Regions from separate parts of the Glycomyces rhizosphaerae genome, predicted to be linked through region 2. Evidence: riboswitches for the same ligand, from Rfam matches in the RefSeq annotation. Region 2 holds a riboswitch; the other holds the start of a gene.
What was found. A riboswitch is a leader RNA that binds a small molecule or an ion and turns the genes downstream of it on or off. The one in region 2 is predicted to bind thiamine pyrophosphate.
Positions count from the first base shown of each region.

Region 1: another riboswitch for thiamine pyrophosphate. It lies ahead of thiE (thiamine phosphate synthase); the one in region 2 lies ahead of ACFO8M_RS23955 (ECF transporter S component).

Region 1 covers NZ_JBHRWO010000004.1:218,064-228,281, reverse strand. Annotated here, with positions in the region: gene thiD (bifunctional hydroxymethylpyrimidine kinase/phosphomethylpyrimidine kinase) at 1-305, opposite strand, end outside; gene ACFO8M_RS01860 (thiazole synthase) at 347-1,153, opposite strand; gene thiS (sulfur carrier protein ThiS) at 1,156-1,347, opposite strand; gene thiO (glycine oxidase ThiO) at 1,344-2,642, opposite strand; partial or broken gene thiE (thiamine phosphate synthase) at 2,885-3,454, opposite strand; TPP riboswitch at 3,609-3,715, opposite strand; gene ACFO8M_RS01840 (DnaJ C-terminal domain-containing protein) at 3,800-4,684, opposite strand; gene ACFO8M_RS01835 (class I SAM-dependent methyltransferase) at 4,745-5,359, opposite strand; gene ACFO8M_RS01830 (hypothetical protein) at 5,582-6,577, shown strand; gene ACFO8M_RS01825 (proprotein convertase P-domain-containing protein) at 6,874-7,902, shown strand; gene ACFO8M_RS01820 (cytochrome d ubiquinol oxidase subunit II) at 7,994-9,076, opposite strand; gene ACFO8M_RS01815 (cytochrome ubiquinol oxidase subunit I) at 9,073-10,218, opposite strand, start outside.
Region 2 covers NZ_JBHRWO010000021.1:775,427-785,644, reverse strand. Annotated here, with positions in the region: gene ACFO8M_RS23985 (ABC transporter ATP-binding protein) at 1-553, shown strand, start outside; gene ACFO8M_RS23980 (hypothetical protein) at 637-855, shown strand; gene ACFO8M_RS23975 (GNAT family N-acetyltransferase) at 1,030-1,809, opposite strand; gene ACFO8M_RS23970 (MBL fold metallo-hydrolase) at 2,373-2,993, shown strand; gene ACFO8M_RS23965 (energy-coupling factor transporter transmembrane component T family protein) at 3,022-3,822, opposite strand; gene ACFO8M_RS23960 (ABC transporter ATP-binding protein) at 3,819-5,258, opposite strand; gene ACFO8M_RS23955 (ECF transporter S component) at 5,266-5,868, opposite strand; TPP riboswitch at 5,907-6,009, opposite strand; gene ACFO8M_RS23950 (MGMT family protein) at 6,099-6,479, shown strand; gene ACFO8M_RS23945 (DUF1349 domain-containing protein) at 6,590-7,183, opposite strand; gene ACFO8M_RS23940 (RecQ family ATP-dependent DNA helicase) at 7,239-9,353, shown strand; gene ACFO8M_RS23935 (hypothetical protein) at 9,400-9,999, shown strand; gene ACFO8M_RS23930 (SGNH/GDSL hydrolase family protein) at 10,059-10,218, opposite strand, start outside.

The DNA.
Region 1 (10,218 bases), on a different contig from region 2:
TTCGGGAGCCGGTCGGCCTCGCCGTATCGGGCGACGAGCGCGAGCAGCTCGGCGCCGCCGAGCATCCCGGTCTTGACTGCCGCGACCGCGAAGTCGCCGAGGACGGCGTCGAGTTGGGCCCGAACGAGATCGGCGCCGATCGACTCGGCGGCGGTCACGCCGCGCGTGTTCTGGGCGGTGATCGCGGTGATGACGCTGGTGCCGTACACGTGGTGCGCGGCGAAGGTGTGGAGGTCGGCTTGGATGCCGGCGCCGCCGCCGGAGTCGGATCCGGCGATGGTGAGGGCGACGGGCGGGCTGTGCAAATCTACGTCCCGCAAGCTTCGCCGAGGGCGGTTCACGCGGTTCACAGGTCGGCCATCCCCTCGAAGCTGGACGAGGCGTTGGCCAAGTGTCGCTTGGGGATGCGTCCGGCGAGGCGGGCGGCGCGTCCGGCGGTGACGGCGTCGCGCATGGCGGCGGCCATGAGCGCCGGGTCGGCGGCGCGGGTGACGGCGGTGGCGAGGAGCACGGCGGAGCAGCCGAGTTCCATGGCTAGAGCGGCGTCGGAGGCGGTGCCGATGCCGGCGTCGCAGATGACGGGGACGGCGGCGTTCTCGCAGATCAGCGCCAGGTTGTGGGGGTTGCGGACGCCGAGGCCGGTGCCGATGGGGGCGGCGAGGGGCATGACCGCCGCGCACCCGGCGTCTTCGAGGCGGCGGGCGAGCACGGGGTCGTCGCTGGTGTAGGGCAGCACGGTGAAGCCTTCGCCCACAAGGGTTTCGGCGGCGTCGAGGAGTTCCACCGGGTCGGGGAGGAGGGTGTCCTCGTCGCCGATGACCTCGAGCTTGATCCAGTTGGTGCCGAAGGCTTCGCGGGCGAGTTTGGCGGTGCGCACGGCTTGTTCGGCGGTGAAGCATCCGGCGGTGTTCGGGAGGATCTCGACGCCGCAGCGTTCGATGACTTCCAGAATGGACCCTGACGCGGCCGGGTCGACGCGGCGCAGTGCGACGGTGACGAGCTCGGTGCCGGAGGCGGTGATGGCCTCGGCGAGCTGGGCGTGGTTGGCGGCGCCGCCGGTGCCGAGGATGAGGCGTGAGGTGAAGGTCTTGTCGGCGATCTTGAGTTCGGCGTCGCGGTTGGCGCCGGTCCGGCCGGTGGTGCGCTGGTTCATGGCTAGCCTCCCTGGGTCGCGGTGAGCACTTCGACGGCGTCGCCGTCGGCGAGCGGACGGTCCCATTCGGACCGGGGAACGACCTCGCCGTTGAGGGCGACGGCGATCCCTCGCGGTGCGGACGTCACGGCCGCGACGGCGTCGGTGACGGTGGCGATGCCTTCGCGCGCTTCGCCATTGAGCTCGATCTTCATGAGTCGCCCTCCTCAGGGTTGCCGTTCGGTCGCTTGTCGCCCGGATCACTCGGGCCGCTCACACTGCGCGGGTCCGGACTGTCGGACCCGGCGGGCACTATCGATTCGGGGGCGCCTGCGAACGGCGTCCCAGGTCGCTGTGCCATGCCCTCGATCCGCCCGACCGATCGATCGCCGTTTTCGCTGAACCGCAGCGGGTCGAACGCCTTCGGCGGTCCGGCCCCCTCGCCGGCGAGGAGTGCCGCCACTGATCTCGCCGTGGCCGGGATGAGTGCGATGCCGTTGCGGTAGTGGCCGGTAGCGGCGACTGTCCGCTCGTCGAGGCGGCCGATGAGCGGCAGGTTGTCCGGAGTTCCGGGCCGGAAGCCGACGCTCACCTCTTCCAGGTGGTACTCGACGATCTCCGGGACTAGCTCGATCGACCAGCGCAGCAGGTCGTGCACCGCCCCGGCGGTTCCGGTCAGCCGATCGAAACCCCGCTCGTCGCTCGTCGCTCCCACCACGACCTCACCGCTCTGGCGGGTCACGATGTAGACCGAGTGACCTTTCACGTACCCGCGCACCGTGGTCCGGGGGGTCGGCTGGTCGCCCACCGCTCGTAGTCGCAGCACCGCACCGCGGACGGGGCGGACCGGAAGCGTCCACCGAGCACTGCCGGCGAGGGCGTCTTCGTCGCACGTTCCAGTGCGGCTGCCGGCGGCACCCGCGAATCGCGCCGATCCGCAGCCTGCCGCGATGACCACTTGGTCGGCGTCGAGGGTCGCGAGGTCCTCGACCCGTTCCGCCACTGTCGCGACACCGGCCCGTTCCGCCGCCACCAGCAGCGCGGCATGAACGGCGCGCGGGTCGACCGCGCGGTCCTCCGGCGCGAGCACGCCGCCGCGCACGCGGTGGCTCAGCAGCGGCTCGACCTTCCGGGCGGCGCGCGCAGTGAGCGCTTCGACATTCCTTGCGCTGTATCGATAGAGCTCAAGTTGACGGTCGATCTCGGCCCGGTCGCCGTCCTCGACGCCGACGAGCAGCGTGGGCAGGTCGCGGAACCCGATCTCCAGGTCGGAGGCGGCTTCGAGCTCGCGGGCGAAGTCGGGCCAGGCGTCGGCCGACTCGGCCATGAAGGGGCCCAGGGCTTCCTCGCCGTAGTGGGCTTCGGTGACGGGGGCGATCATGCCGGCGGCCACGCGCGAAGCGCCCGAGCCGGGTTCGGGGTCGTGGACGACGACCTCGGCGCCGGCCTGGGCGGCCCGCCACGCGACGGCGAGCCCGATGGAACCGGCGCCGACGATGGCGATGCGCATCAGGCTTCGCCCACCCCTCGCAGGGGGCCGGTATCGGGCGAGGCGCTGAGGACGCTCACCTGATCTTCCTGTCGGACATCGTGTTCCGAGGCGTTTCGGCGGTCGGCGATGTCATCGGTGCGGCCGACTGCGGACTGCTCGCCCACGGCGGGCCTACCGCTGTCGCCCCGCCCACCGAGGTCCCCGCCGCGCACGGGCGTTCCCGCCCGATTCGGCCGTCGCGTCGTCGCCGGGCTTTCGCCCACGGCCGCAAGGAGTTCTACCGTGGCCTGTCCCGGGTCGCCGGCGGAGGCGATCGCGCCGACGACCGCGACCCCGTGGGCTCCCGCTTCGCGGCACTGCGCCGCCCGTTCGGCGGTGATGCCGCCGATGGCGATCACCGGGAGGTCGACCGCCTCGCATACGGCGGCCAGACCGTCGAGTCCGATCGGTTGCGGGAGACCGGTCTTCGTGGTGGTGCCCCAGACGGGGCCGACCCCGAGATAGGTGGCCCCGGCGCGGCGGGCGGCTCGCGCCGATTCCGGGTCGCGGCTGGTGCCGCCGATGATCGAGGCTGCGGGGAGGATGCGCCGGGCGGCGTCGAGCGGGAGGTCTTCGGCGCCGAGGTGCACGCCGTCGGCGCCGACCGCCTGCGCGATGTGGACGCGGTCGTTCACCAGGCACAACGCGCCGTACTCGTCGCACAGCGCGGCGATCGCGGTGGCGAGGTCGAAGGCCGCGCGGTCGTTGTAGTGGTCTTCGGGTCGGACCTGGATGAGCCGCGCTCCGGCCGCCAGCGCAGTTGCGACTACGGCGAGCGGGTCGCGAAGCGGCGCAGCGGAAGCGACTGCAGCGGCGTTCTGGGTGCGGGCCGACCCGGCGAAGCCGTTGACGCGCGCGGCCGGGTTCCCGGGCGGGGCCTGAGGGTTCGGCGCGAACGGGCCGCGGGTGTCGGTGATGACGTGGAGTCGAGGTAGACGAGTAGCGCGCACAGCAGCTCCTTCTCCCTGCGCCAGCATGACCTGGATCAGGTTCGACGGTCGGGACTACCAAGTCCCCTCTCAGCCCGATGCACCGGACTCCCGTGGGTTTTATTCGTTTACGGGCGCCACGCTACGCCATCGCGAGCGCGGCTCGCAAGTCTCGTGTCACCAATTGGACACGAGCCGGACACCGTGTCAGCCCGCACGCACCTGCCCCGGTTCGGCGCGATGCTCGCCCATTTGGCGGAAGCCCTTGGCCGCCAACCAGAAGCCGAGGACGAGGAGCACGATCCCGGGGACGAGGTCGCGCACCATCTCGTCGGTCGCCCAGTCCAGCTGCTGTTCGGGGGTCAGATCTATCCCGTCCTGGACCGCTCCGTCGACTGCGATCGCGCAGATGGTGGTCCCGCTGGATTCGCAGACGTCGAAGGTCATCCGTTCGACCAGCGCGGTCACGGTGACCAGCAGGCCGACCAGCATCGCGATCGCGCCGGCGACGACCAGCCCTGTGCCGCGGCTTCTGGCTGCGCGGATCTCTTCCGGCGCAGCGGGTTCGAGCGCGTGCAGCTCCACGATGAGGTCGCCGCGACGTTCGGCGTCGCCGGGCACAGGCATGCCCTTGCCGCGGATGAGGATCAGGGCGCCGTCGTCGGTGCCGGCCACGACCTGGAGTTCGATGTCGCCGTCGAGCGTCTCGACGTCGACGATGTCGCCTTCTTCGAGGACCTCCGGCTCGACCTCGACCACGGTCCGGAGGTCGACGCCCTCGCGGGTGAGGGCCTGGTGCTCGCGCTCGCGGACCACGGCGGTGACGCCGCCGTCGATGCCTTCGCAGTCCAAGGTCACGGTCTCGCCGTCGGCAAGGCCCGCAGGGAGTGTCACGGTCACATCGCGGTCGAGCATCATCGTCCCGGCGCCGCGGCAGTAGGCGCAGACGTCGCCTTCGTCGCGGCCGGAGCCCTCACAGTTGACGCAGGGACCGAGGGAGGGAACCGTGATGGTCAGCTCGCCCCCGAAGGCCAGCTCCGCCAAGGTCAGCTGCAGGTCGATCGGGCCGTCAGAGTGGGGTTCGCCGGGCATGAGGGGGTCCTCCGTGGTGGCATGCGTCACCGATGTCGGTTTGCCCCATGGTAAGCGCCGCTACTGCGGGCGGTCGACCCGCAGGACCCGGTAGCCGTTGGCGCTCGCGTGCTTGTCGACGGCCCAGCCCTGCTCGGCGAGCCAGCGCGCGAGCGAGTCGGCGCCGAGGTGCTTCGAGACGACGAGCCATGCGACGCCGCCGTCCTTCAGGCGCGGCAGCCAGGTCTCGAGCAGTTCGTGAAGGGCTTCCTTGCCGACCTTGATGGGCGGGTTCGACCAGATCTCGTCGAATCGCACGTCGGCGGGGACCTCCTCGGGTGCGGCGGTGTGCACCGTGCCGGGGGTCTTCTCGGTGTTGCGCCGGGTCAGGTCGAGCGCCCGGCGGTTGACGTCGACGGCCCAGACCTCGGCGTCGTCGCGCTGGGCGAGCACCGCGCTGATCGGCCCGTACCCGCAGCCCAGGTCGAGGAAGGTCCCGGCGGTCTCGGGCGGGACGACCTTGTTCAGGAGCACGCTGGTGCCGGGGTCGAGGCGGCCGCCGGAGAAGACCCCGGTGGAGGTGGTCAGCTCGTAGGAGACGCCGTCGAGTTCGAACTCGATGGTGCGCTCGCGGTCGTCGACGGCGGGCTGCTCGCTGAAGTAGTGCTCTGGCTGCTCGGCTGGGCCTTTGGACATGTCGACCATTGTCGCGCGCCGGGCCCGCGCGGCTCGGCCGGATCGGCCGGGAAGAGACCTGCGCGTCGGCAGGCGGCCGGTGAGGCGCCCGGGTCGCTGTGTGACATGTGATATGTCACGTGTCATGCCTTGTCACCCGATGAGGCGAACGCCGTTCAACGGCGTCCATCTCCCGAGGGAACGTTTCCCGGTTTCGGCGGTTTCCGGGTCTAAGCTGCCTCCATGGCACATGGCCCGTCACCGTTCGGTGTTCCCCAGGAGACGCAGGCGCACCGTTCTCAGGACAATCCGGGATACGACTGGGCTGAGAACGACGAGCGCTCGCCGCAGCGTGAGCCCACCGTGCGGCTCAGCCCGGAAGACCGCACGACAGTGCGGATCAGCTCGAAGGACCGCGCGCTGTCTCCTCCTGCGCAGCGTTCTCCCGAAGAGGAGATGGAGGCGCACCTCGATCAGATCCACGCCTCGCGGCCGCTGCGCCGCGCCGCGCAGCGCGCCCGGAGCCGCACGCGGTGGTGGCTCATCGCGCTCGCGATCGTCAGCGCGGTCGCGGTCGCCGCGGCCTGCACGGCGGGAGCGTTCATCGTCCTGCGCGAGGGCGAGCCGGAGCCGTCGGCGCCGAGCGCGGCACCCGAGTCCGGCCAGCCGTCCGCAGCGGACGCATCGGCCGCGCCCGAGGTGGTCGACCCGATCGCCAGTCGCGCCACCGACACCGCGCCGATCTCGATTGAGGAGCTGTTCGGGGCGGACACGATCAGCCCTGCTGGCGGCACGGGGGCGTACAAGGTCCTTGAGACCGAAGAGCTCTCGAAGTGCGCCGACGCCGGCCTGGACGAACTCGCCGAGCTGCTGGCGGACGCCGACTGCACCCAGACCGTGCGCGCGACCGTGATCAACCCGGACGGCGAGTACGCGGCCACCGCGGGCGTCCTCAACCTCGCCGACACCGCCGAGGCGGACGCGATGCGCGCTGCGATCGAAGCGGGCCTCGACGGCGGCTTCGCCGCCCTCCGGACCGACGGCGAGGCCGAGGAGCTCGGCCGCGCCGCGACGATGGTCGGCTACAACACGTACGGCCATTACCTGATGTACGTGGTCATCGGCCGCACCGACGGAGAACCCATCGAGGAGGCGTCGGATCCGGTGCGCGCCATCGTGAGCGACCTGGTCGACGTGTGGTTCATCGACCAGCTCAACCCGCGGCGCGACGTGCAGTGAGGATCGCCGGCCCCCGAACGTGAACGGAGGGTCCCGGTAGATCGGACACTGCGCCAATACCGCCCGCGCCTCAAGGTGCGGGCGGTTCTCGTTGTGCGACTGCGCCCCTCGGCGAACTTCCGCCCCTCGGTCACCGACCGGATCATGTCGCATATGTGAACAATCGACTGTGGCCCTTGCCATAGCCGATGATCCCATGTTTTGATCAATCAAGGCCGTCGTCCCATCCCCGGACGGCCCACTCCCCCACGACCGGCTGCGCCGGTCGCCCCAACTGCATCACGCAGGAGCCGAACATGTCTTCCTGGACCCTCCCCATCCGCCGCGCCCTGGCCGCGCTCGCCGCGACAGCGCTGGCCGTCCTCTCGGTCGTCATCCTCGATGCCGCACCCGCCCAAGCCGTCCGGCCTCCGGGCATCCCCTCGACCGCGACCGCGCAGTCCGAACTCAACGCGCTCACCGTGGCCGCCGAGTCCCACGGCTCGACCTACGACCGCGACCTCTTCCCCCACTGGCGGTCCGTGACCGGCTCCGGCGGCTGCACCGCCCGCCAGTACGTCCTCAAGCGCGACGGCCAGAACGTCGTCACCAGCGACGGCTGCCAGCCCACCTCCGGCAACTGGCAGTCCGACTTCGACAACACTTGGACGACAACGGTCTCCAACGCCACGATCGACCACGTCGTCGCCCTCTCCGAGGCCTGGGCCTCCGGCGCCTGGAACTGGACCACCGCCCAGCGCCAGGCCTTCGCGAACGACATCAACTCGCCCCAGCTCTGGATCGCCACCACCTCGGCGAACTCCTCCAAGAGCGACTACGACCCGGCCGAGTGGATGCCCGTCAACACCACCGGTCTGCGGTGCGACTACGTCAAGGCCTGGACGCACGTCAAGTACCTGTACAAGCTCTCGGTCGACTCGGCTGAGAAGTCCGCGATCCAGTCGCACCTGACGAACTACTGCGGTTCCTCGGGCGGCACGCCGACCAACTGCAACGGTTCGAAGACGACCGCGGCCGCCATTCCCGAAGGCTCGCCGCTGAACTCGACGATCGCGCTGTCCTGCACCGGCACCGCCTCCTCCACGAGCTCGGTGACGGTCAACATCACCCACCCGTACAGCGGTGACATCACCATCGCGCTCATCGCCCCCGACGGCACGAGCCGAACGCTCAAGGCCGCCGGCGGCTCCGGCGCGAACATCGCCGCGACCTACAGCGTCAACCTGTCCACCGAAGCCCGTTCGGGCACTTGGACGCTGCGGGTGACCGACACCTACTCGGGCGGATCCAGCGGCACGCTCAACAGCTGGTCCCTGAGCATCTAGTCCCCCGATGACCGCGCGATGAGAGGGCCGGGCGCCGTGGCGCCCGGCCCTCCTCCCATCCACCGCAGGTTGAAAGCTTTATCCGAAGTGGTCAGTCGCTGACCTGGCCGCTCCAGTGCGAGACCCTGCGGCGGATCGAACCACCCTCGCCTGCTTCGACGCCACCGCGCGCTTCCCGGTTCCATTCGGGCGACTGCGTCAAATAGAACAGGTACGCGAGCGCCGGTCCGACGATCACCGCCGCGATCCCCACGGCCACGAGCAGCCCCTGCAGGGTCGCCCGAGCGCCCGCGCCGTCGGCGATGGTCACCTGGTCGACCAGGACCCACGGGTACTGGCCGATCCCCCAGCCGGCCATCACCGTCGCCACCGCGACCACAGCGGCCAACCGGGCCGGGCTGTAGTGCCTGCGCCACAACAGGACCAGCGTCACGATCCCGCCGACCGCGGACAACGCCATGACCGGCGCGGCGCGGCTGGTCAGGCCGTCCCAGAACGTCGGCGCGTCGCGCTCGATCGGAATGAGCCCGGCGAAGACGACGACCCCGGTCGCCGCACCGACCACAAGGGACCGAATGCGGAGCTTCGCCGCCAGCGCCGCCTCGCCGCGGCGGGCCGCGTCGGCGGTCAGGAACGTCGCGGCCAGGAACGCGCAGGTCCCCACCGAGATCAACCCGGTGAACAGCGCTGTCGCATTTGTCCACGACGACCACGGGTCGCCGTTCCCGCCCGCGGGGACCCGGCCCGAGGCCAGCGCCCCGACGATCGTGCCGAGGAAGAACGGGGCGAGCACCGAGGACGTCGCGAAGACGACGCCGAACAGCTTCGCCTGCCACAGGGTCTCGCTCTGCTTGCGGAACGCGAAGCTCGCGCCGCGCAGGACGATGCCGACGAGGGCGAGCACCAACGGCACGTACAGCGTGGTCATGGTGGCGGCGTAGGACTCGGGGAAGCCGGTCCACCACATGACCAGCACGTAGATGAGCCAGACGTGGTTGGCCTCCCAGACCGGGCCGATGCTGTGGTCGATGAGCGTCCGCAATGGAGCTCCGCGGCGGGCGCCGCCCGCGGTGAGGTCGTGGAAGCCGGAGCCGAAGTCCGCGCCGCCGAGGACGGCGTAGCAGACGACCCCGGCGAACAGCGCTGCGGCGACGGCGAATTCGAGCGACATCATTTCGCGGTCTCCTTCGCGATCGCGGCGGCCGAGCCGTCGGTGCCGTCCTTTTCATCGGGGCACTCGCGGACCTCGGCAGGTCCGTCGGCCGCCAGGAGCTTCGGCCCGTAGGGGCTGGGCAGGTCGGCGGCGCCTTCGCGCCAGCGCCGGGCCATCGAGCGCAGGATCGCGATCGCGGCGATCGTCATGCCGCCGTAAAGGACCACCGATCCCAGGTACATCCACCACAGGCCGCCCGAGTGATCGGCGGCGGCCTCGGTCGTGCGCATGACGCCGTAGACGATCCACGGCTGGCGGCCGACCTCGGTGGCGATCCAGCCCGCCTCCATCGCGGTCATGGCGAGCAGCCCGCTGACCGCCATGAACCGCAGGAACCAGCGGTTCTCGAGCAGGTCCCGTTTGCGCCAGCGCAGGAACCAGAACAGCGCCACGGTCGCCAGGAGCAGCAGGCCGATGCCGATCATGGCCTGGAACGAGTAATGGGTGAAGTTCACCGGCGGCTCGTCCTCCTCCGCGAACTGGTCGAGCCCGGGCACCGGTTCGGTGAACGAGTTCAGGGACGCGATCGAGCTGAGGTACGGGATCTCGATGGCCCACTTGACTTCGCCGTCGATGTAGAAGCCGCCGATCGTCAGCGGCGTCGCGCCGTCGGCGGTCTCGTCGGCGTATTCGAACGCGGCGAGCTTCGCGGGTTGGCGCTCGGCCAGGTCGTGGCCGAGGAAGTGGCCCGCGAGCGGCTGCGCGAGGGCCGCGATCGTCGCGAACGCGAACGGCACCATGAACCCGAGGCGGTGGTGCCGGTCGCGGCGGCCTTTGAGCATCCCGACCGCGTAGACGGCGGCGATCGAGAAGCCCGCGACCATGTAGGCGGCGAGCCACATGTGCGCGAACGCCAGGAACGCGTGCTGGTTGAACAGCACGGCCCAGGGTTCGATGTTCGTGACTTCGCCGTTCACGATGTCGAAGCCGACCGGGGCGTTCATCCAGGCGTTCACCGCGAGGACGCAGTACGTGCCGACCACGCCGGTGATCGCCATGGGCAGCACCATGAGCAGGTGGAGTTTCGGGGGCATCTTGCCCCAGCCGTAGAGGTAGATGCCGAGGAAGATCGCCTCGAGGAAGAAGGCGAGGCCTTCGAAGGC
Region 2 (10,218 bases):
GAGCGTGGAGCGCGAGCGCCTGCGGCGGCGCATCGGCATGGTCCTGCAGGACACGTGGCTGTTCGATGGCACCATCGCCGAGAACATCGCCTACGGCAAACCGGACGCGACCCGCGAGGAGGTCGTGGCGGCCGCTTCGGCGGCGCACGCGGACCACTTCATCAGGACCCTCCCGGACGGCTACGACACCGTGGTCGGCGCCGAGGAGGGGAGCCTGAGCGCCGGGGAGCGCCAGCTGGTGACGATCGCGCGGGCGTTCCTCATCGACCCGTCGATCCTGATCCTCGACGAGGCGACGAGCTCGGTGGACACCCGCACCGAGATGCTCGTCCAGCAGGGCATGGTCGCACTCCGGCAGGGCCGCACGAGTTTCGTGATCGCCCACCGCCTCTCCACGATCCGCGACGCTGACGTCATCGTGGTGATGGAGCACGGCCAAGTGGTCGAGCAGGGCGACCACGAAGAACTCCTGGCCTCGGGCGGCGCCTACGCCCGCCTCTACGAGGCCCAGTTCGCCCAGCCGGCGATCGGAGAAGCACCGGCCGGCGCCTGAGGGCGCGAGGCCAGCGGGAAAGGCCGGAAACCAGGACCCGCGAGACCGGTGGGCCGGGGCGTGCGCCCCGGCCCATCTCCTCCGTGCCACTTCAGCAGTCGCTCCGCGACGCCGATACGGCCTATAAGGACTTCTTCGCCACTCGCAACGGGAAGCGTCAGGGCCGCAAGGCGGGTCCGCCGCAGTTCAAGAAGCGGACGCACCGGCAGTCCGCACGGTTCACGCGCCATGCCGGGTTCCGCGTGCTCGATGACGGCAGGCCACGGCTCCTCAAGATCGGGGATCTGAAAGTCGCCCGGTAACGCAAACTCCCTGCGATGCTTCGAGTGTCACATTGACCAGGAAGCCGTCGGGGAAGGACTTCGTCTCCTTCGTAGTCCCTGCCGGAGGCGACGCCATAAAGCAACCGTGAAGCGGCTCCACTACCGGCGACAACTCACCCTCACAGCATGAAACTCGAACCATCAACTGGAGTATCAGCCGATCCGGCGCAGGTCCCGCACCTCGGGTCGGGGCTGGAATCCGGCCGCTCGATAGGTGGCGACCGCTGCGGCGTTGGCGCCTTCGGCGCACACGGTCGCGCTGGACGCACCCATGTCACGCAGGGCCGCAGCGGCGGCGACCGCAATCGCCTTGCCGTAACCGCGTCCATGGTGGTTACTGTGCACGCCAAGGGGTTCGACCAGGCCAGGCCTGCCCGGACCCGCCGACCACACGGTCGTGGCCGCGACCGCGGCACCCTGGTCGTCGTACCCGACCAGGCATCGGGCGTTCGCGTACGGTGTCCCGGCGGCCATGGCCCGCCACCGCTCCGCGTCGAACTTCGACCCCTTGAAGGCCCCGCGGTGCACCGCGACCCGTTCCTCGACCCGCTCGGCTCCGACCACCTCGATCCGCAGGCCGCCGTCCGCCACGGGTTCGCTCAGGTCCCGCACCATCGGGATCCACGGCTCGTCCGGTACCCAGCCGTCCTCTTGCAGCGCCTCGCGGAACCGGCCGCCCCAGAGCGCTTCGACATTGGCCGCGTCCGCCGACAGGACGCCGCGCTCGGGCCGCGTCACGTCCTCTGCCATCTGCCGGGCGAGCGCGTCGTCCTCCTGCGCTTCCGGCGCCACGGCCAACCGCACGAGGTCAGGGCCGTCGATGAGGCCGACGCCCATGATCCGGCCGTCGCGGCGCCATATGCGCAACGCCGCCGCGGTCTTCTCCGGACCGAACTGCCAGTAGAACCCGACGTCCCCCGAGTGCAGCTGCATCGGGGAGCCTTCCCGCCGCCACTCCGCCAGCGCGCGAACAACCTCGTCCAGGTCGCCAGGACCCGGTGTACTCAACACGATAGACATCCCGTGATCAAACACGGTCGCACCCGACGCGTCCAACGATTTGCACCGGGCGGCCGCAAAACGGCCCCGCCACCGGCGACAGCACCCGCTCACCACAGGAAACCGAAACTCAGACCAGGATCATTCGCGAGAACCAAGCGGTGTTCGTGGAGTCGTTGCCGGTATCGGGGTTGTCGCGGAGCCGGTCGGCGAAGTCGATGCACGACACCTCGTTGGGAAAGTCCCTGCGGACCCTGGAGTCGAAATGCGAACGATACGGTCGCGGTGTCGTCGCCGTCGATCGTTGGTTTCCCTCGACCCGGTTGTGCTCAGTGCGTGAAAGGCCAAGCTGAACTCGCTGTGCGGCGATGGGCGTATCCGTGCGGGGCGAGACATGGCCGGGATGCCGATGCAGCGACCACTGCCGCGAGGCAGGTGGATCACCGAAAGGTGGGCATTCCCGCCATGCAAAGCGGGGAGGATGTCAAGGTGAACGTATGCGACTCACCAAGTTCGGCCATGCGTGCATCCGGTTCGACACCGACGACGGCGCCTTCGTGATCGACCCCGGGGTCTTCTCCGATCCCGCGGCTCTGGACGGTGTGGACGCCGTGTTCATCACCCACCAGCACGCCGACCACTGCAACGATCCCGAGCTGCGCAACCTCCTCGAAGACCGGCCCGACACGCGGATCTACGGCCCCGAGTCGCTCTCCGAAGTCCTCGGGAACCTCCCGTTCACGACGGTGAGCGCGGGCGATGCGATCCCCGTGGCGGGAACCGAAGTCAAGGTCGTCGGCAAGCGGCACGCCGTCATCCACCCGGACATCCCGGTGGTCCCGAACGTCGGCTACCTGGTCGACGGCGTCTTCCACCCCGGCGACGCGTTCACGGTCCCCGACGAGCCGGTGCGGGTCCTGTTCGCGCCGGTGTCAGCACCTTGGCTGAAGCTTTCGGAGTGCGTCGACTTCATCCGCGCGGTCGACGCGCCGGTCGTGCACCCGATCCACGACGCCATCCTGAGCAAGGACGGCATCACCATCGTCGACCGCAACCTCGTCAACCTCATCGGCGCCCGGTTCCAGCGCATCGCGGACGGCGACACCGTCACCATCTGAGACCGCAAGGGCCCGAAGCGACCGCCGCTCAGGCGAAGACCGTGAAGAGGCCATAAGCGACGCTGACCGCGACCGCGGTCGCGCACACCACCAGTGCCGCCGCGATCAGGACCCAGTCCGCCGCGTGCATCCGCTGCTCTCTCGCATGGGTTCTCGGGATCTCCGAATCGAATCCGCGCGCGTCCATCGCCGCCGCCAGCCGCCCGGCGCGGCGGATGGCGCCGACGAGCAGGGCGAACATGGTCGAGGCGAACAGGCGCACGCGCCGCAGCGGGTTCCATCCGCCTTCCAGGCCCCTCGCGCGGCGGGCGCTGGTGATCTGCCGCCATTCGGCGCCGAGCAGCGGCAGCAGCCGCAGGGCGGCCAGCGCTCCGATGGTGAACCGGGCGGGGGCGTGCAACTGCTGCGTCAACGCGTCGGCCAGGTCGGTCGGGTCGGTGGTCGCGAATCCCAGGACCCCCGCGGTGGCGGCCACGCAGACGCGCAGGCCGATCGCCGTGCCGTCGATCAGCGCGCCGGTGCTGATCTCCAGGGGGCCGAGGTCGATGAGGAGGCGGCCGGTCTGCTCGGCGGCGAAGATCGCGTTGACGGCCACCACGGTCGAAGCGGCGAGCCACAGCCAGCGGAGCCGGATGGCCAACGCGCCCAGGCGGATGCCGGTGAACGGGAGGACCGCGAGGAGTGCGGCGAGCAGGAGCAGCGGGGTGAGCCAGTCGGCGGCGACGAGCGCGGTGGTCGAGACGGCGGCGACCGCGGCGAGCTTCGCCACCGGGTTGGCACGGGCGATGGGTGCTCGGGCGTCGCAGACGGACGCGAGGGCCATGGTCATCGGCGGCGCTCCTCGACGATGCGGCCGGCACCCAGGACGAGTTCGCGGTCGGCGAGGGCCGCGGCGAAGTCGCGGTCGTGGGTGACGGCGAGGAGCGCGGTGCCCTCGTCGCGGATGTCGGCGGTGAGGTCGACCAGTTCGCCCCAGGTCCGGCGGTCCTGGCCGAAGGTGGGCTCGTCGAGCAGGAGCACTTGGGGCGCTGCCGCGAGTGCCCCGGCGACCGAGAGGCGGCGGGCCTCGCCGCCCGAGAGCGTGTGGGGGTTCGCGTTGGCCAAGGGCGCCAGACGGAGCCGCTCGAGCAGTTCGGCGACGCGGGCTTCGATCCGGGCCTTCGGCCAGCCTGCCTGGCGCGGCCCGAAGGCGAGTTCGTCATGCACTGTGGGCGTGACGAACTGGTGCTCGGGGTCTTGGAAGACCGAGCCGACGCGCGTTGCCAGGCGCCGTGCGGGGAGCCGGTGGAGCGGCCGCGGCTCGCCGGGGACCGTGGAGCGGCCGCCGGTGGGCCGCACGAGCCCGCCGGCCAGGAGCGCCAATGTGGATTTGCCGGAGCCGTTGGGTCCGGTGACGGCGAGCAGTTCGCCTTGACGCAGTTCGAAGGAGACGCCGTCGAGGGCGGGCCGGCCGGTCCCGGGGTGGGTGAGGGCGAGCGCTTCGCCGCGCAGCGCCACCTCCCCCGCGTCCCGGGACGGGTGCGTCGGGAGCGGCACTCCGGGGACCCAGACGCCTTGGGCGGCAAGGTGCTCGCCGTGTTCGGCGAGGACCGCTTCAGCGGGACCGTCGGCGAGGAGGCTGCCGCCGGGGCCGAGGGCGATGACGCGGTCCACCAGGTCGAGGATCTCGGCGACACGGTGCTCGACGACGATCAGCGTCGCCTCGGTCTCGGCCAGCGCGGCCCGCAGGGCCTCGCGGACGTCTTGGGCGCCTTCGGGGTCGAGGTTCGCCGTGGGCTCGTCGAGGAGGATCAGGTCGGGGCGGCGGGCCAGGACGCCGGCGAACGCGAGGCGCTGCTGCTCGCCCCCGGAGAGGGCGTGCGTGGAGCGGTCGACGCCGTAGGGGAAGCCGACCGCTTCGAGGGCCTCGTGGACCAGCGGCCAGATGCGACTGGGCGGCACGGCCTGGTTCTCGAGGCCGAAGGCGACGTCGTCGCCGCTGCGGGCCATGACGAGCTGCGTCTCGGGGTCCTGGAAGAGGATGCCGACGCGGTCGCGCTGGTCGGCGGCGGGCTTGCCGTCGATGAGGACTTCGCCGTCCTGCTCGCCGGAATCCTCGGTGAGGAGACCGGCGAGCGCGGCGAGCAGGGTGGACTTGCCCGACCCGGAGGGGCCGAGCAGGAGCACCCGCTCGCCGGGCTCGATGCGCAGGTCGACGCCCGTGACCGCCTGGGCGCGGCGTCCGGCGTGGCGCCAGGCGAAGCCGCGGAACTCGACCGGGATCATGGCTGCGTCAGATCCGGGCCCGTTCGCGGCCGGCGGGGAACCGGTCGAGGACGCCGGTGGGGAGCATGGCCTTGACGAGGGCCTTGGAGCCGAGACCGGCGACGATGGCACCGGAGAGCATCGCGAAGGCGATGTAGGGGACCTTGTACGCCCAGAGGTCGTAGGTCGGGTAGTAGGCGATGACGTCGAAGAGCGTGGCGGCGAAGCAGGCGAGCGCGCCGGAGGCGACGGCCGTCAGGGTGCCGTAGCGGCGGTACCGCCCGGCTGCGAACGCGAGTTCGCCGCCGAGGCCTTGGACGAGGCCCTGGTAGACGACGAAGAGGCCCCAGATGGAGCCGAGGAGGGCGGAGACGGTGGCGGCGAGGGCCTCGGTGAGCAGGCCGGCGCCGGCGCGGCGGACGATGAGCGGGGCGAGGACGGCGGGGATCAGCCAGACGCCGTAGAGGATGCCTTTGAGCGGGGGCAGGAACGCGAGGGTCGGCTCGAGGCCGGCCCAGACGAAGTTCCAGGCCCAGAAGACGACGCCGAAGGCGACGGCGATGACGGCGCAGGTGAGGATGTCGACGGTGCGCCAGCGGGCGGAGGCTGCAAGGGCGGTGCTGTCGGGCATGGGCATGCCTTTCACGAGAATCATGGACACGGCGCGACAGCGGTCGACGAACGACTTCCTACGCCGGTATTACCCGGATCAGGTTTGAGGGTCTGCGGTCGGTTCCGCACTCTCAGCCAATCGGCTCCCCTGTCTCCTCCGACGTTAACACCAGGTGGCGCCTCGGTAGGAGGGCCGATCCCGGCAGGTGGCGGCCGACGCTGCGGGGCGGGGCCGTTAGGCTCGCGGACATGACCACTGAAGAGGACTGGGAGCTGGTCCGCCGGGTCGTCGACGCACTCCCCGAGGGCACCTGGACCTCGTACGGGGACCTCGCGGAGCTGATCGGGACGGGGCCGCGGCAGGTGGGGGCTTTCATGCGCGACGACGGCAACGTCCCGAAGGCCTACCGGGTGCTCACGGCGGGCGGCACGGTCTCGGACGGGTTCCGCTGGTCCGACGGGAGCAGCGGCACGGACGTGCCGGAGCTGCTGCGCGAGGACGGCGTCACGGTGAGCGCGAACGGCCGCGCCGACCGGTCCCAGCGCATGTCGGTCTACGACCTCAAGCTCCTCGCGGGCGAGCTCGACGAGGACGAAGCGGCACCAGACGATGAGGAAGACTGGAAATAACCCGCTAAGTCAAGCTATTCCCAGTCTCAGGGATCCGGTCTCGGCGACGCTTGCGAGCCGTAAACCGGCAGAGCGCAAAAGTACCCGCGGTAACAGGACGCGAGCGGCGCTCAATGCAGCGCCGCGTCAGGCTCGGTCAGCCGCCAAGCGGTGAAGGCGACCGTCAGGCCCGCCCGCGAAGGCGCGCAGCAGTAAGGCCCGGCCTGAACCACAGCATCGGGATCAAGCGGAGTGAGGCGCACGAGCCGCCACGGTTCCTCTTCAACGCGAGCACGGACGATGATCGCGTCGTCGAAGCGGCTGGCCCGGACGGTGACCTCGCGGCCGGCCCACTCCGGCACGGGCGCGACCGACCAGTCGGACTTCCCGGCGGTGACCACGGCGCCCACTTGCGGCGCGCCGTCGGCGAACTCGACCCCGGCCTTGATCCAGCGCTCCGCGTCGACGCGGATCATCAGGCCCGCCTGGTCGAACTGCGCCTCGAACGAGGCGATGAAGCTCACCTCGACCGCCTGGCCGCGATCCCAGTCCTCCAAGAGCGCGTGCTCGTCCTCGTGGACGAAACCGTAACCGGTGTGCCGCCACGCGTCGCTGCCCTCGGCCGCGGTGACCAGCAGTCGCCCCGCCGATTCCTCCGCCGCGACCGGCAGCGCCGTCCAGGCGCCAGACTTCCAGGGAATGTCGATCGGTGCTTCGATGTGCATCGCCCCGAGCCTAGTGTCGTCACGGGCCGTCACACCAGTGCGGTACAACGGTCACATGGCAGGAAGCACGACAGAAACGCTCAGAGACGAAGCCGAAGCGCTGCTGCGCGCCCTCGCGGGCGAGCACGCGCGGCTGCGCGAGGACCAGTGGCGGGCCATCGAGGCGCTCTGCGACAAGGGGGCGGGCGAGAGCGGCCGCCGCGTGCTCCTGGTGCAGCGCACCGGGTTCGGGAAGTCCGCCGTCTACTTCACGGCCACCTCGCTCCTGCGCCGCCGCGGCGCGGGCCCGACCGTGATCGTCTCCCCGCTGCTCGCGCTCATGCGCAACCAGATCGAGGCCGCCCAGCGCGCCGGCGTGCGCGCCCGCACCATCAACTCGGCCAACCCCGAAGATTGGGACGCGATCGCCGAGGCCATCGCCGAGGACGCCGTCGACGTGCTGCTCATCAGCCCCGAGCGCCTCAACAACCCGGCCTTCCGCGACTACCAGCTGCCGAAGCTCGCCGCCGGGTGCGGCATGCTCGTCGTCGACGAGGCCCACTGCATCTCCGACTGGGGCCACGACTTCCGGCCCGACTACCGGCGCATCGCCACCTTCATCGACGACCTCCCCGACAGCGTCCCGGTCCTGGCGACCACCGCCACCGCGAACGCCCGCGTCTCCGACGACATCGCCGAGCAGCTCGACAAGAAGGACGCCGCGACGCTCGTCCTCCGCGGCAGCCTCGACCGCGAATCCCTGCGCCTGTCCGTAGTGGACATGCCCGACAACGCCCACCGCCTCGCCTGGCTCGACGAGCAGCTCCCCCGCATGGACGGCTCGGGGATCGTCTACACGCTCACCGTCGCCGCCGCCGAGGAGGTCAGCGACTACCTCGCGAGCCGAGGCCATTCCGTCGCCTCCTACACCGGCCGCACCGACAACGCCGAACGCCTCGAACGCGAGGAGGAGCTGCTGGGCAACCGCATCAAGGCGCTCGTGGCCACCAGCGCGCTCGGCATGGGCTTCGACAAGCCCGACCTCGGATTCGTCGTCCACCTGGGAGCGCCGTCCTCGCCGGTGGCGTACTACCAGCAGATCGGCCGCGCGGGCCGCGCCCGCGACCGCGCCGAGGTGGTGCTGCTGCCCGGCAGCGAGGACCGCGCGATCTGGGACTACTTCGGGTCCCTCTCCTTCCCCGCCGAGGAGGCGGTGCGCCGCACGCTCGACGTGCTCGCCGCCGAAGGACGGGCCCTGTCGACCGCGGCGCTCGAGACGCGAGTCGACTTGCGGCGCACCAGGCTCGAGATGATGCTCAAGGTCCTCGACGTGGACGGCGCGGTGCGGCGCGTCAAGGGCGGCTGGGAGGCCACCGGCGAGCCGTGGGCCTACGACGCCGACCGGTACGCGAAGGTCGCCGCGGCGAGGAAGCACGAGCAGCGGCGGATGCTCGCCTACGAGGCGACGACCCAGTGCCGGCTCGAATTCCTCCGCTCCGAATTGGACGATGCCGGGGCGGCGCCGTGCGGGCGGTGCGACAACTGCACCGGCACCCGCACCGAGGCGGGCGTCTCGGCGGAGGCGGCCGAGGGCGCGGCGGCGGCCCTGTCGAAGCCGGGCGTGCCGTTCGACCCGAAGCGCATGTGGCCCACCGGTCTGCAGGCCATCGGGATCGACCTGAAGGGGAAGATCCCGGCCGGGTCGAGCGCGGAGTCGGGCCGGGCGCTGGCGCGGCTGTCGGACATCGGCTGGGGCGGGCCGCTGCGCGCGCTGCTGTCGGACGGCGCGGACCGCGAGGTCCCCGACGACGTCTTCAAAGCCGTGGTGCAGGTGCTGGCGTCCTGGGACTGGGCCGAGCGGCCCACGGCGGTCGTCTCGCTAGGGTCGCTCTCGCGCCCAAAGCTGGTCAACGGGTTGGCCGAGCGCATCGCGCAGCTGGGCCGCATGGAGTACCTCGGTTCCCTCGGCCGCGCAACCGATACGGGCTCGGGCGCGCACCGGGCCAACAGCGCCCAGCGCCTCCAGCAGGTGCTTCATGCGTTCACTGTGGACTTCCCGGTGCCGGCCTCTTCCGTGCTCCTGGTGGACGACGTGCGCGACAGCGGATGGTCGATGACCTTGGCCGCCATGCGGTTGCGCGAGGCCGGGGCCGCGGCGGTCTACCCGCTGGCGCTCGCACTCCAGGCCTGAGCGCCGCGAGCCCGCCCCGGTAGACGGGGCGGGCTAAGGTCACCGGATGGTCATCGCCTTCAACACCAATGGTTTCGAGCCGATCAGCGTCGGCGGCATCGACGGCTGGCAGGATCCGAACACGGGCGACAGGATCGCCGTGACGGTCACCGAAGGGATCCCGTTCCCGGGGGAATGGCTTCACGACCCGTACGCACTGCGGCGCGGCTTCGCGGGTTTCTGGTCCAAGGACGCGTGCCTCATCGAGGTCGAGCTGGTGAGCCTCGGCGGGGTGACCGCCGTGCGCCAGCTCGTCAAGGTCCCCCTCAAGGACCGCCCGAGCGGTCTGCGGTTCCTTTCCGTCTTCACCCTGGCCAAGGCACCCGTCTACGCGCAGTTGATGTACACGGCCACCGAGCACGGGATCACCGGGATCCGCGAATCGATGCTCATGTCGGAGCTGGGTCATGAGGGCTTCTTCATGCCCCACCCGTTCGATCCTCAGCTCCAGACGGGCCTGCCGTTCCACCGCGGCGACGACCCGGCCTTCGACGCCCGGTTCCCCGACCACCCGCTGTCGCGGGCCCGGGCGTGGACGTGGAACGTGGGCCGGTACGCGACCGTGGACCCGGCGTTCGCGGCGCTGCCGGACAACTGGAACGTCTGAGATCACAAGCAGAACGGACCCGGCCGGGGTGCTGCCGGGCCCGTCGTCGTATCGGTGTCCTAAAGGGCGCCGAGCAGGGCCGGGAAGTAGCCGCTGCTGTGGCCTGAGGCCTTCGGGTGGTAGGGGATGTCGGTGAGGGTGAGGCCGTGCAGCCACGGCTGCCTCGAGCAGACCTCGTGGCCGGTGAACTCGTCGCGCACGTCCACATAGGTGAACCCG